Regions from separate parts of the Micromonospora sp. bgisy143 genome, predicted to be linked through region 1. Evidence: riboswitches for the same ligand, from Rfam matches in the RefSeq annotation. Region 1 holds a riboswitch; the other holds the start of a gene.
What was found. A riboswitch is a leader RNA that binds a small molecule or an ion and turns the genes downstream of it on or off. The one in region 1 is predicted to bind cyclic di-AMP.
Positions count from the first base shown of each region.

Region 2: linked by a shared signal. The riboswitch ahead of AC3EN4_RS12665 (C40 family peptidase) and the one ahead of AC3EN4_RS01710 (coiled-coil domain-containing protein) in region 1 are both predicted to bind cyclic di-AMP.

Region 1 covers NZ_JBYIRN010000001.1:357,755-362,677, reverse strand. Annotated here, with positions in the region: gene AC3EN4_RS01720 (helix-turn-helix transcriptional regulator) at 1-149, opposite strand, end outside; gene AC3EN4_RS01715 (carbonic anhydrase) at 309-1,010, shown strand; gene AC3EN4_RS01710 (coiled-coil domain-containing protein) at 1,066-2,085, opposite strand; cyclic di-AMP (ydaO/yuaA leader) riboswitch at 2,090-2,220, opposite strand; gene AC3EN4_RS01705 (YibE/F family protein) at 2,387-3,745, opposite strand; gene AC3EN4_RS01700 (copper-translocating P-type ATPase) at 4,058-4,923, shown strand, end outside.
Region 2 covers NZ_JBYIRN010000008.1:81,541-86,463, reverse strand. Annotated here, with positions in the region: gene AC3EN4_RS12675 (C40 family peptidase) at 1-911, shown strand, start outside; gene AC3EN4_RS12670 (N-acetylmuramoyl-L-alanine amidase) at 1,022-2,977, opposite strand; cyclic di-AMP (ydaO/yuaA leader) riboswitch at 3,214-3,349, shown strand; gene AC3EN4_RS12665 (C40 family peptidase) at 3,425-4,402, shown strand; gene dcd (dCTP deaminase) at 4,462-4,923, opposite strand, start outside.

The DNA.
Region 1 (4,923 bases):
ATGGCCTGGGCGGCCCGTTCGGTGACGCCCACCTCCGCCGCCACGTCGCGGAGCCGGGCGGTCGGATCGCGGGCGATGGCGAGGAGCACATGCCCATGGTTGGTGAGGAATGTCCAGTTCCGGCCGTCGCCGGCCGCCGTGCTCGCCATCGTGGGGTCGCCTCTCGGGGTCAACGTATGAAATCTAAATCACGCATATCTTGACGCATCTTGCGGTGCGTGTGACCGTTGAGCGCGAGCCTGCGCCCGCCGCCGGCCCGGCTGAAGAGGCCTTTGAGCAGGTCAAACGCGTGGAGACGAGGTGCGGGGATGAGCCGTTCCGGTACGCCTGGCGGACAGCCGGGCATGCAGCGGACCGTCGATCGAGCGTCGACCGAGCCGGCCCGAGCGTACGCCGAGCTGGTCGCCGGCAACCGTCGCTTCGTGGCCGGAGCGCCGCACCACCCCAACCAGGACGCCGGCCACCGGGCCGCCGTGGCGGACGGGCAGCACCCCTTCGCGGTGATCGTCGGCTGCTCCGACTCCCGCCTGGCCGCCGAGATCATTTTCGACCGAGGGCTGGGTGACCTCTTCGTCGTCCGTACGGCCGGGCACACCACCGGGTCGGAGGTGCTGGGCAGCGTGGAGTACGCGGTGGCCGTCCTCGGTACGCCGCTGGTGGTGGTGCTCGGGCACGACTCCTGCGGCGCCGTGCAGGCGGCCCGCGAGGCGGCGGCCACCGGCATCGCGCCCCCGGGGCACCTCCCGGCGGTCGTCGACGCGGTGCTGCCCAGCCTGCGGCGAGCCACGGCCGAGGGCGTGGACGACATCGACGGGATCGTCGACATCCACATCGCGCAGACCGTCGAGACGCTGCTCGCGCAGTCGCCCGTGTTGGCCGACGCGGTGGCGCAGGAGCGGTGCGCGGTGGTGGGGATGTCGTACCGGCTCGCCGCCGGAGTGGTGCGACCGGTGACTCCGGTACCGGCCGGCGACGCCTCGGACGACCCGGCGGCGACCACCGCCGCCTGACGCGTCGAGGGCCGCCCCGCCGGACGCGGGACGGCCCTCGCTCTGCGGGCGTCGATCAGAGCAACGACATGTGTACGTGGTCGGTGTGGTTGGACGGCCCGCTGTACGACTTCCAGCCGGTCGCCGGGAACCAGATCTGCCGGTTCCAGATCACGTAGTAGATACCGAGCCGGTCGGCGTTGCGGATGAGGAACGCGGCGACGTTGTTGCCGTACATCCGGGTGTCGTTGTTGTGCCACGGGCTGAAGCCGCTCTTCTGCAGCGACCAGTCACAGGCGCGGCCCTTCGGGTGCTCGTACGGTCCACCGTTGCGGTGGCAGCCCACGAACCGGTTGAAGCCGGCCCGCTTGACCTCCTTGTACGCGTGCAGCGTGCGCGGCGTGACGCAGCCGGAGGTGGTCGGGTCGTCCTCGCTGCACGACTGGGGCTTCCAGTCGCCGTCGGCGGTGCGCCCCGGGCCGATCCGGGCGACCGGCGAGGTGGCGTCCACCAGGCCGCCGGTGAAACCCTGACCGCCGACCAGCGCGAGTGACTTCTCCGCGTCGCGCTTGTCCTTCGCCATCAGCGCGGTCTGCTTCTGCTGCTCGCGTACCTCGGCGTCGAGCGCCAGCTTGGCCTGCTCGGCGCGGGCCTTCACCGCGTTGACCTCGGCGAGCTTCTTCCCGTTGACCATGTTCATCTCGTCGAGCGCCGCCGCCCGCTGGACGAACGAGTCCGGGGCGTCGCTCTCCAGCAGCATGGCCATCGCGCCGATCCGACCGGTCCGGTACGACTGGGCGGCGATCTGCGCGACCTGCGGCTCCAGCGCGGCCAGGTCGGCCTTGGCCCGCTCGACCTCCACCGCCAGTTCGAGCTGCCGCTTCTTCGACTTGTCCAACTTGGACTTGGCCGCCACGTAGTCCCGGTTGGTCTGCTCGATCACGTCGGTGATCAGCTTGGGCTCGTCGGCCTCCTCGTGCCCGGACGGCGTGGGGGTCGTCGGGGCGGCGTGGGCCGGGAGGGGCCCGGCGAACACGGTCAGCGCAGCGAGCACGGCCACCACGGGCGTCAACCAGCGGCGTAGGGGTGCCGTCACAATCTTCCCTTCCGTCGACCGCCGACCGGGTTAGCTGACGGGTTCGGGGCGGAAGTGGCCCCTACCGCTGTCGCGGATTCACCCCACGTACCTGGGTCCCCGGCTCGCCGGTTGGCGATTGGGCGGTGGCACCGCAGGCGCCGCTGCGCGCCTTCGTCGGTGACCGGCAGCGAGGTTACCCGAGAGTCCACCGCCTGAGCTACGTCCTGATGCCGACTAAAAGCGTCATTTCGCCATGGCGTTGAGTGACCAGTGACGCGGTTCTCAGGGCGGGTGCCCGATCCGGTCACGCTGAGGAGTGTCACCATGCCGTATCCGTGCTCCTGTTCGGCTCTGGCCACCCAGTGGTGGCGGTGGATGGGTTTGCCTCCCGCTGCGGATCGGGCCCGTCGGCCCGACCCGCAGGCGGGGAACTGAGAGCGGCCAGCGCCTCCGCGCGGTCCGCGCGGGGGCGCGGCGCCGGGGCGTCCGCGTCGGTCGGGGTCGTCGATCCGGCCGCGGTCACCACCGCGGCCAGCCCGGTGGTGAGGGGTACGGCGGCGATCAGGCCGAGCGTGGCGACCGCGCTGCGGACGATCTCCTGGGCCAGGAACTCGCTGGTCAGGATCTGCCCGATGGGACGCGAGTCGGCGGTGAGCAGAAGCAGCAGCGGCAGTGACGCGCCCGCGTACGCCAGCACGATGGTGTTGACCGTGGAGGCGATGTGCGCCCGACCGACCCGGGTGGCCGCCCGGTAGAGCTGTCGCCGACCCAGCCCGGGGTTGGCGTTGGCCAGCTCGGTGACGGTGGCGGCCTGGGTGACGGTCACGTCGTCGAGTACCCCGAGTGAGCCGATGATGATCCCGGCGAGCAGCAGGCCGCGCAGGTCCACATCGGACTGGAACATCGAGAGCGTGGTGGCGTCCTCGCTGCCGAAGCCGGTGAGCTGGGTGGCGGCCGTGGCGATGGTCGCGAGCACGCCGGTGAGCACCAGGCTGCCCAGGGTGCCGAGAACCGCGACGGAGGTCTGCGCGGTCACCCCGTGCGTCAGGTAGAGCACCACGAACATGATCAGGGCCGCGCCGACCACGGCCACCAGCAGCGGGGACCGGCCGGCGCCGATGGCCGGCAACACGAAGGTGAGCAGGATGGCGAAGCTGGCGGCCAGACCGGCGAGCGCGGCGAGGCCCCGCCACCGGCCGAACGCGACGATCGCGGCGGCGAAGACCACCACGAGCCACACCAGCGGCGTCCCGCGCTGGTGCTCGGCGATGTTCCAGGTGCTGGTGGCGGGATCGGTCGGGTCGGACAGCTCGACCAGGACGACCTCGTCGCCCACCTCGACGCGCGGCGCTCCCGGCCCGGCGGGGACGGGCGTGCTCACCTGCCCGCCGGCGTTCGGACCGTCGTCGACGCGGACGTCCACGGTGCCGCACGGCCCGCTGGCCGCCCCGCCCTCGGGGCTGGCCGAGGGCGGGCACGGTTCGGTCACCACCCGGGTCACCGTGCCGTGGTAGCGCGGCACGTCCGTCGCACCGCCGCTCGTCGGTGCGCCGTCGCGCGGCCACAGCACCACGGCGGCGACGACGGTGGCCACGAAGAGCGGCACCACCGTCGCGACGAGGATCCGTCGTACCCGGGGCGGGGCGGGTCGAGCGGAATGGCTGTGGTCGGAACCCAATGCGAGACTCCCAACGATCCGGTGCGGGGTACGTGCCGGCGGGCCTAGCGGTTCAGCTTCGCCGGACGAACGCCGTGACGGGCGCGTCGGCTCGCCGCCTGACGACGCGGCGATCACGGAGGGTGACGAGGCGACCCGGTCGGTGCGGTACGGCGTCGCGCCGTGGCGGCGCCGTCGCCGGTCTCGGCGGCGGGATCCGGTGGGTCATCGCGGGACGATGCTAACCAGTGCGCCGGAGTGGCGCAGGTCGTGCCGGAGTGTCGCCGGAGTCGAACCGCTGACACCGCCCGGCCGGAGCGCGATGGTGGAGTCATGCCCGAGCCGCCCACCGACCACCGACAGCACGCCGGACAGGCCGAACACGCCGGGCACGACAAGCACGCGGGGCACGACCCGGCCATGTTCCGGCGTCGGTTCTGGGTCTGCCTGGTGCTCACCGTACCGGTGGTGCTGACGAGCCACCTGGTGGTGGACCGGCTCGGGCTCCGGCTGGACGTGCCCGTTCGCTCCTGGGTCGGGCCGTTGCTCGGTTCGGTGGTGTTCCTCTGGGGTGGCTGGCCGTTCCTGGTCGGCGCGGTACGTGAGATCCGGGACCGCGCCCCGGGCATGATGCTGCTGGTCGCGATGGCGATCACCGTGGCGTACGCCGCATCGCTGGCGACCAGCCTGGGCGCCTTCGACCTGGACTTCTGGTGGGAGCTGGCGGCGCTGGTCACCATCATGCTGCTCGGGCACTGGCAGGAGATGAGGGCCATCGGGCAGGCCCGGGGTGCGTTGGCGGCGCTCGCGGCGCTGCTGCCCGACCAGGCCGAGCGGGTGGCGGCGGCCGGGCAGGTCGAGCGCGTACCGCTCGACGGGCTGCGGGTCGACGACGTGGTGCTGGTCCGGCCCGGGGGCCGGGTGCCGGCCGACGGACGGATCGTCGACGGCGACGCGGAGCTGGACGAATCGATGATCACCGGCGAGTCGCGTCCGGTCGCCCGGTCGACGGGGGATCGGGTGGTGGCCGGCACCGTCGCGACCGATTCGGCGATCCGGGTGCGTGTCGAGGCGCTGGGCGACCAGACCGCGCTCGCGGGCATCCAGCGCATGGTCGCGCAGGCGCAGCGCTCCGGCGGACGCGCCCAACTGCTCGCCGACCGGTTCGCCGCCGCGCTCTTCTACGTGGCCACCGGTAC
Region 2 (4,923 bases), on a different contig from region 1:
CCGCCGCGGTCGGTGCCGGGATGATCGCCGTGCCGGCGCACGCCGAGCCGACGGTGGACGAGATCGAGGCGCAGATCGACAAGAAGTGGGAGGAGTTGGAGCCCACGATCGAGCAGTACAACAAGGTGCGGGCGCAGCTGAAGGTCAACAAGAGCAAGTCCGCCGCGCTGCAGAAGAAGATCGAGCCGCTGGCCCTGCAGAGCGAGTTGGCGCTCAACCGGGTCGGTGACCTCGCTTCCCGCTACTACATGTCGGGCCCCTCGCAGGAGATCGGCGCGCTGCTGGTCAGCGCCAAGCCGGACACCCTCACCGAGCAGCTCACCCTCCTCGACCGGCTCGCCGCCCAGGAGCGCAAGCAGGTCGAGGGCGTACTCGCCGTCCGGGCGAAGTACGACGGCGAGAAGCAGAAGCTGGACGCGCTGATCGCCACCCAGACCAAGCAGCAGAGCGATCTGGCGGCCAAGAAGAAGCAGATCGACGCCGAGATCAAGAAGCTCGAGGCGTCGATGCCGAAGACGACGGTCAAGACCGCCGGTTGCCCGACCATCAACGGTGTGGTCTCCGTGGCGGCGCAGAAGGCGATCAAGACCGCCTGCCAGCAGGTCGGCGACCCGTACGTCTGGGGTGCCACCGGCCCGAACTCGTTCGACTGCTCGGGTCTGACCCAGTACGCCTACAAGTCGGCCGGGATCTACCTCACCCACCACACGGGTGACCAGTGGAACGAGGGCAAGGCGGTCTCGCGCGCCGACGCCCGCGCCGGTGACCTGGTCTTCTTCTACTCCGGCCTGAGTCACGTCGGGCTGTATCTGGGCAACAACCAGATGGTGCACGCGCCACGCGCCGGCAAACCGGTGCAGGTGTCCAGCATCAACACCATGCCGGTCGCCGGGTTCCGCCGACCCGGCTGACCTCCACCAGGCACGACGACGGCCCCCGGTCACCTCGACCGGGGGCCGTCGTGTGTCCTCAGCGTGGTGCGCCGACCGGTTCCCTCAGCGCGGTGCGCCGACCGGTTCCCTCAGCGCGGTGCGCCCACCGGGGACGGCAGGAGCTGTACGTCGGCGAGGTCGACGTACATGACGCGGTGGCCGAACTGGATCTGCGCGTACCGGTTCTGGCCCCGGATCACCGTCCAGTCGCCGGGCGAGGAGCCGTCGAAGGTGCTGGCCCGGTAGTACTCGCCGGGCAGCACCGCGCCGACCGCGTACCGCTGACCGGCGGCGAGGGTGTACTGCAACGGTGAGATCGCCTGGTAGGGCACGCCGGCCGGGTAGGCGGCCTGCTCCGGGTACGCCCGCCCGTACACCGGGATCGTGGTCCGGCCGGGCTTCGGGGTGACCACCATCCCGACGGTCCAGGTCGCGGTCGGGGCGGACGCCGGGTTGTGGAACCAGGCCCGCTGCCCGAGGTACCAGATGGCCGTCCAGTCACCCTGCCGACCGGCCAGCGCGTACGTCTGGCCGGCGGAGGCGCGGGCGCCGTGGTCCGACACGTCCATCGTGTTCGGGGTGCCGTCGGGGCGCAGCGCGATGTCGTTGACCAGCGGCGCGTCCGCCGACGGCGCGGTACGCAACACCACCGCCGACGAGCCGCGGGGCGCGCACGGTGTTCCCGGGGTGACGCACCCGGTGAACGCCGGCCGGTTGGTCGCGTAGTCGGGGTCGATCCGGACCAGCCCGGTGGCCGGGGTGCCGGTGTCGAGTCGGGGCGCGTGCAGCAGGTCGAAGTAGTGCGTCCAGTCCCAGTAGGGCCCCGGGTCCCAGTGCATCCCGCGCACCGTCGCCGCCGTGGTGCCGGGCACGTTGTCGTGGCCGATGATGTGCTGGCGGTCCAGTGGGATGCCCAGCCGCAGGGCGAGATGCCGGACGAGCTTCGCCGAGGTCCGGTACATCGCCTCCGTGTACCAGGTGCCCTGCGCGGCGAAGCCCTCGTGTTCCAGCCCGATCGACTTGGCGTTGACGTACCAGTTGCCGGCGTGCCAGGCGACGTCCTTGGTCCTGACGTGCTGGGCGATCTGTCCGTCCACCGACCGCAGCGAGTAGTGCCAACTCACGTAGGTCGGATCCTGAACGAGTTGCAGGGTGGTCGCCCAACTCGCCTCGGTGTCGTGGATGACGATGTACTCGATCTTCTGCCGGCCGGGTCGGTCGGAGAGGTCGTGGTTGCCGTAGTCGCCGTCGCCGAACGCCGCGTAGGGGGCGGGGATCCACTCACAGGACACCGTGCGGGGGCATTCCAGCCCGTCCGGACGGGCGAGTCGCCGCAGCCCGAGCCGGTCCAGCCAGGACCGTTCGGGGCGGACCGTCCGGGCCGGCAGCGTGACCCGCTGGCCGTCGTCGGTAACCCGCGTCTCGCCGGCGCCGATCGTGGTGAAGACCTCGTCGGCGAAGGCCGCCGCGGCATCGGCGCTGTCCGCGCCGGCGTAGCGGGCCACCGCGCCGTACCAGGTGGCCGGGTCGGTGCCGACGCCGACCGGGGCGCCGACCTCCCGTTGGTACGCGGACAGCAGCGCCGCCCCACCCCGGATGTTCGTCGTCGGGTCGGTGCGCAGCGCCTCGACGGTGGCGCCGGTCAACGCGGCGGCGGCGTCCAGCGTCTGTAGCGCGGCGGTGGGCGGCGCGTCGTCGGTGGCGGGCGCGGGCGTCAGAGCGCGACGGGAGTCGTCGCCGCGCGGGTCCTCTCCCGGAGCGTCGTGGTGGCCGCGCCGGGGTAGGGCGGCCACGTGACGGGCGTCGGTCAGGTGCATCGGGCCGTAGCCGCCGCTGGTGCTCGGGGTGCCGGCGTTGCTGTCCCACCGGGATTCCAGGTAGGAGACGCCGAGCAGCACGTCGAGCGGCACGCCGTACTCGGTCGCGGCGGCGGCGTACTGCTGCTGGCGGTCGGCGGCGGGTGCCGCGGCGGCCGGTCCGGCGGGTAGCGGTACGGTCGCTGTGGCGGTGAGCAGCGCGACGGCGAGCAGGGTCGGACGTTTCATCGAACCCCCTACATATGAACTGGTGTCGGTTGCGGTCACCTTCGCGCTGCGGGGGAGTCCGCGTCAATACCTTTCCATGTATCAAAATCAGCGGAAAGAAACCTTCACATCACCGCGATGGAACGCGCGATTCGGTACGGAGTGTCACGGCCGCACGGGTTGCGGATCGGTAACGGCCGTCTCTACTCTGGTCATTCGTCGGCCCGGTAGCAGGTCTGCCCACCCCGGGCGGTAACGGACCGACACCGCCGAGTCGCTCGCGAGCGAGCCGGGGACCCACGTTCCCCGGGGTGAATCCGCAGTTCCTGCGGTAGGGCGCCCACTTCCCGCCCGAACCCGTCAGCTAACCCGGTAGGCGGTCAGGAAGAAGGAGTACGGAACCCGGTGGCCTCCCATGCCCCGCGGCCGTCGTCCGGACGGTCGGCTCCGGCCGAACCGACGTCGACCGTGCCGCGTCCACGCTGGTCCCGCTTCACCACCGCCCTCGCCGCCCTGGTCGGCGTCGCCGTCGTCCTGACCGGCAGCGCCACGGCGGCCCACGCCGACCCGTCCGTCGCCGAGATCGAAAAGCAGATCGACGACGACTGGAACAAGCTCGAACCGATCATCGAGCGGCACAACGCCACCCGTACCGACCTGGCCCTCAAGCGCAAGCAGGCCGACGCCCTCGCCGCCCGTATCGCGCCGCTGGAGCGCCAGGTCGACGCCGCCATGGACAAGGTCAGCGCGCTGGCCGTGCGCGCCTACATGGGCGAGAACCTGTCGACCGTGAACACGATGCTCGGCAGCCGGTCGCCCAGCGAGGTCGTCGGTCAGCTCGAGATGCTCGACCGGTTCGCCCACAACCAGCAGGAGGACGTCCGTCAGGTCGCCGACCTGCGCAATGAGCTGGCCCGGCAGAAGGCGCCGCTGGACGAGATGGTGGCCCAGCTGACCCGCACCGAGGCCCAGTTGGCGGCGAAGAAGAAGCAGATCAACGAGGAGATCGACCGGCTGCAGAAGCTGCGCCTCAAGGTGTACGGCAACGGCGGCGGCGGTCCGCTGCGTCCGGCGCCCTGCCCGGCCAGCTACCCGGGTGGCGGTGCCGGTATCGCGGTCAAGTTCGCCTGCGCCCAGATCGGCAAGCCGTACGTGTGGGGCGCCGAGGGACCGAACTCGTACGACTGCTCCGGGCTGATGCTGGCCGCGTGGGCGAAGGCCGGTGTGTCGCTGCCGCACAACGCCGCCGCCCAGAGCCGGGTCACCAAGAACGTCAGCAAGAGCGACCTGCGCCCCGGTGACCTGGTCTTCTACTACAGCGACATCCACCACGTCGGGATGTACGTCGGCAACGGCTGGGTGGTGCACGCCTCCCAGGCCGGGGTGCCCGTCAAGATGAAGAAGGTCGACGACGGGCCCATTCACAGCTACGGCCGTCCCGGCTGACCGACGCGGGACACGGTCAGGGCCCGTCGCGATCCGCTCGCGGCGGGCCCTCGTCGTCCCTAGCGCGTCGGCCAGGCGCGCCAGTTCTGCCAGGAGCGACTCGGCGTCGGCCCCCGCTGACCCTGGTAACGCGACCCGTAGACCACCGAGCCGTACGGGTGCTCGGCCGGCGACGAGAGCCGGAAGATGCAGAGCTGGCCGATCTTCATGCCCGGCCAGAGGGTGATCGGCAGGTTCGCCACGTTGGACAGTTCCAGCGTGACGTGCCCGGAGAAGCCCGGGTCGATGAACCCGGCGGTGGAGTGGGTGAGCAGGCCGAGGCGGCCCAGCGAGCTCTTGCCCTCCAGCCGGCCGGCGAGCTGGTCGCCGAGCGAGATCACCTCCAGCGTCGAGGCGAGCACGAACTCCCCCGGGTGCAGCACGAACGGCTCACCGTCGGGCACCTCGACCACCGAGGTCAGATCGTCCTGCTGCATGGCCGGGTCGATGTGGGTGTAGAGGTGGTTGTTGAAGACCCGGAA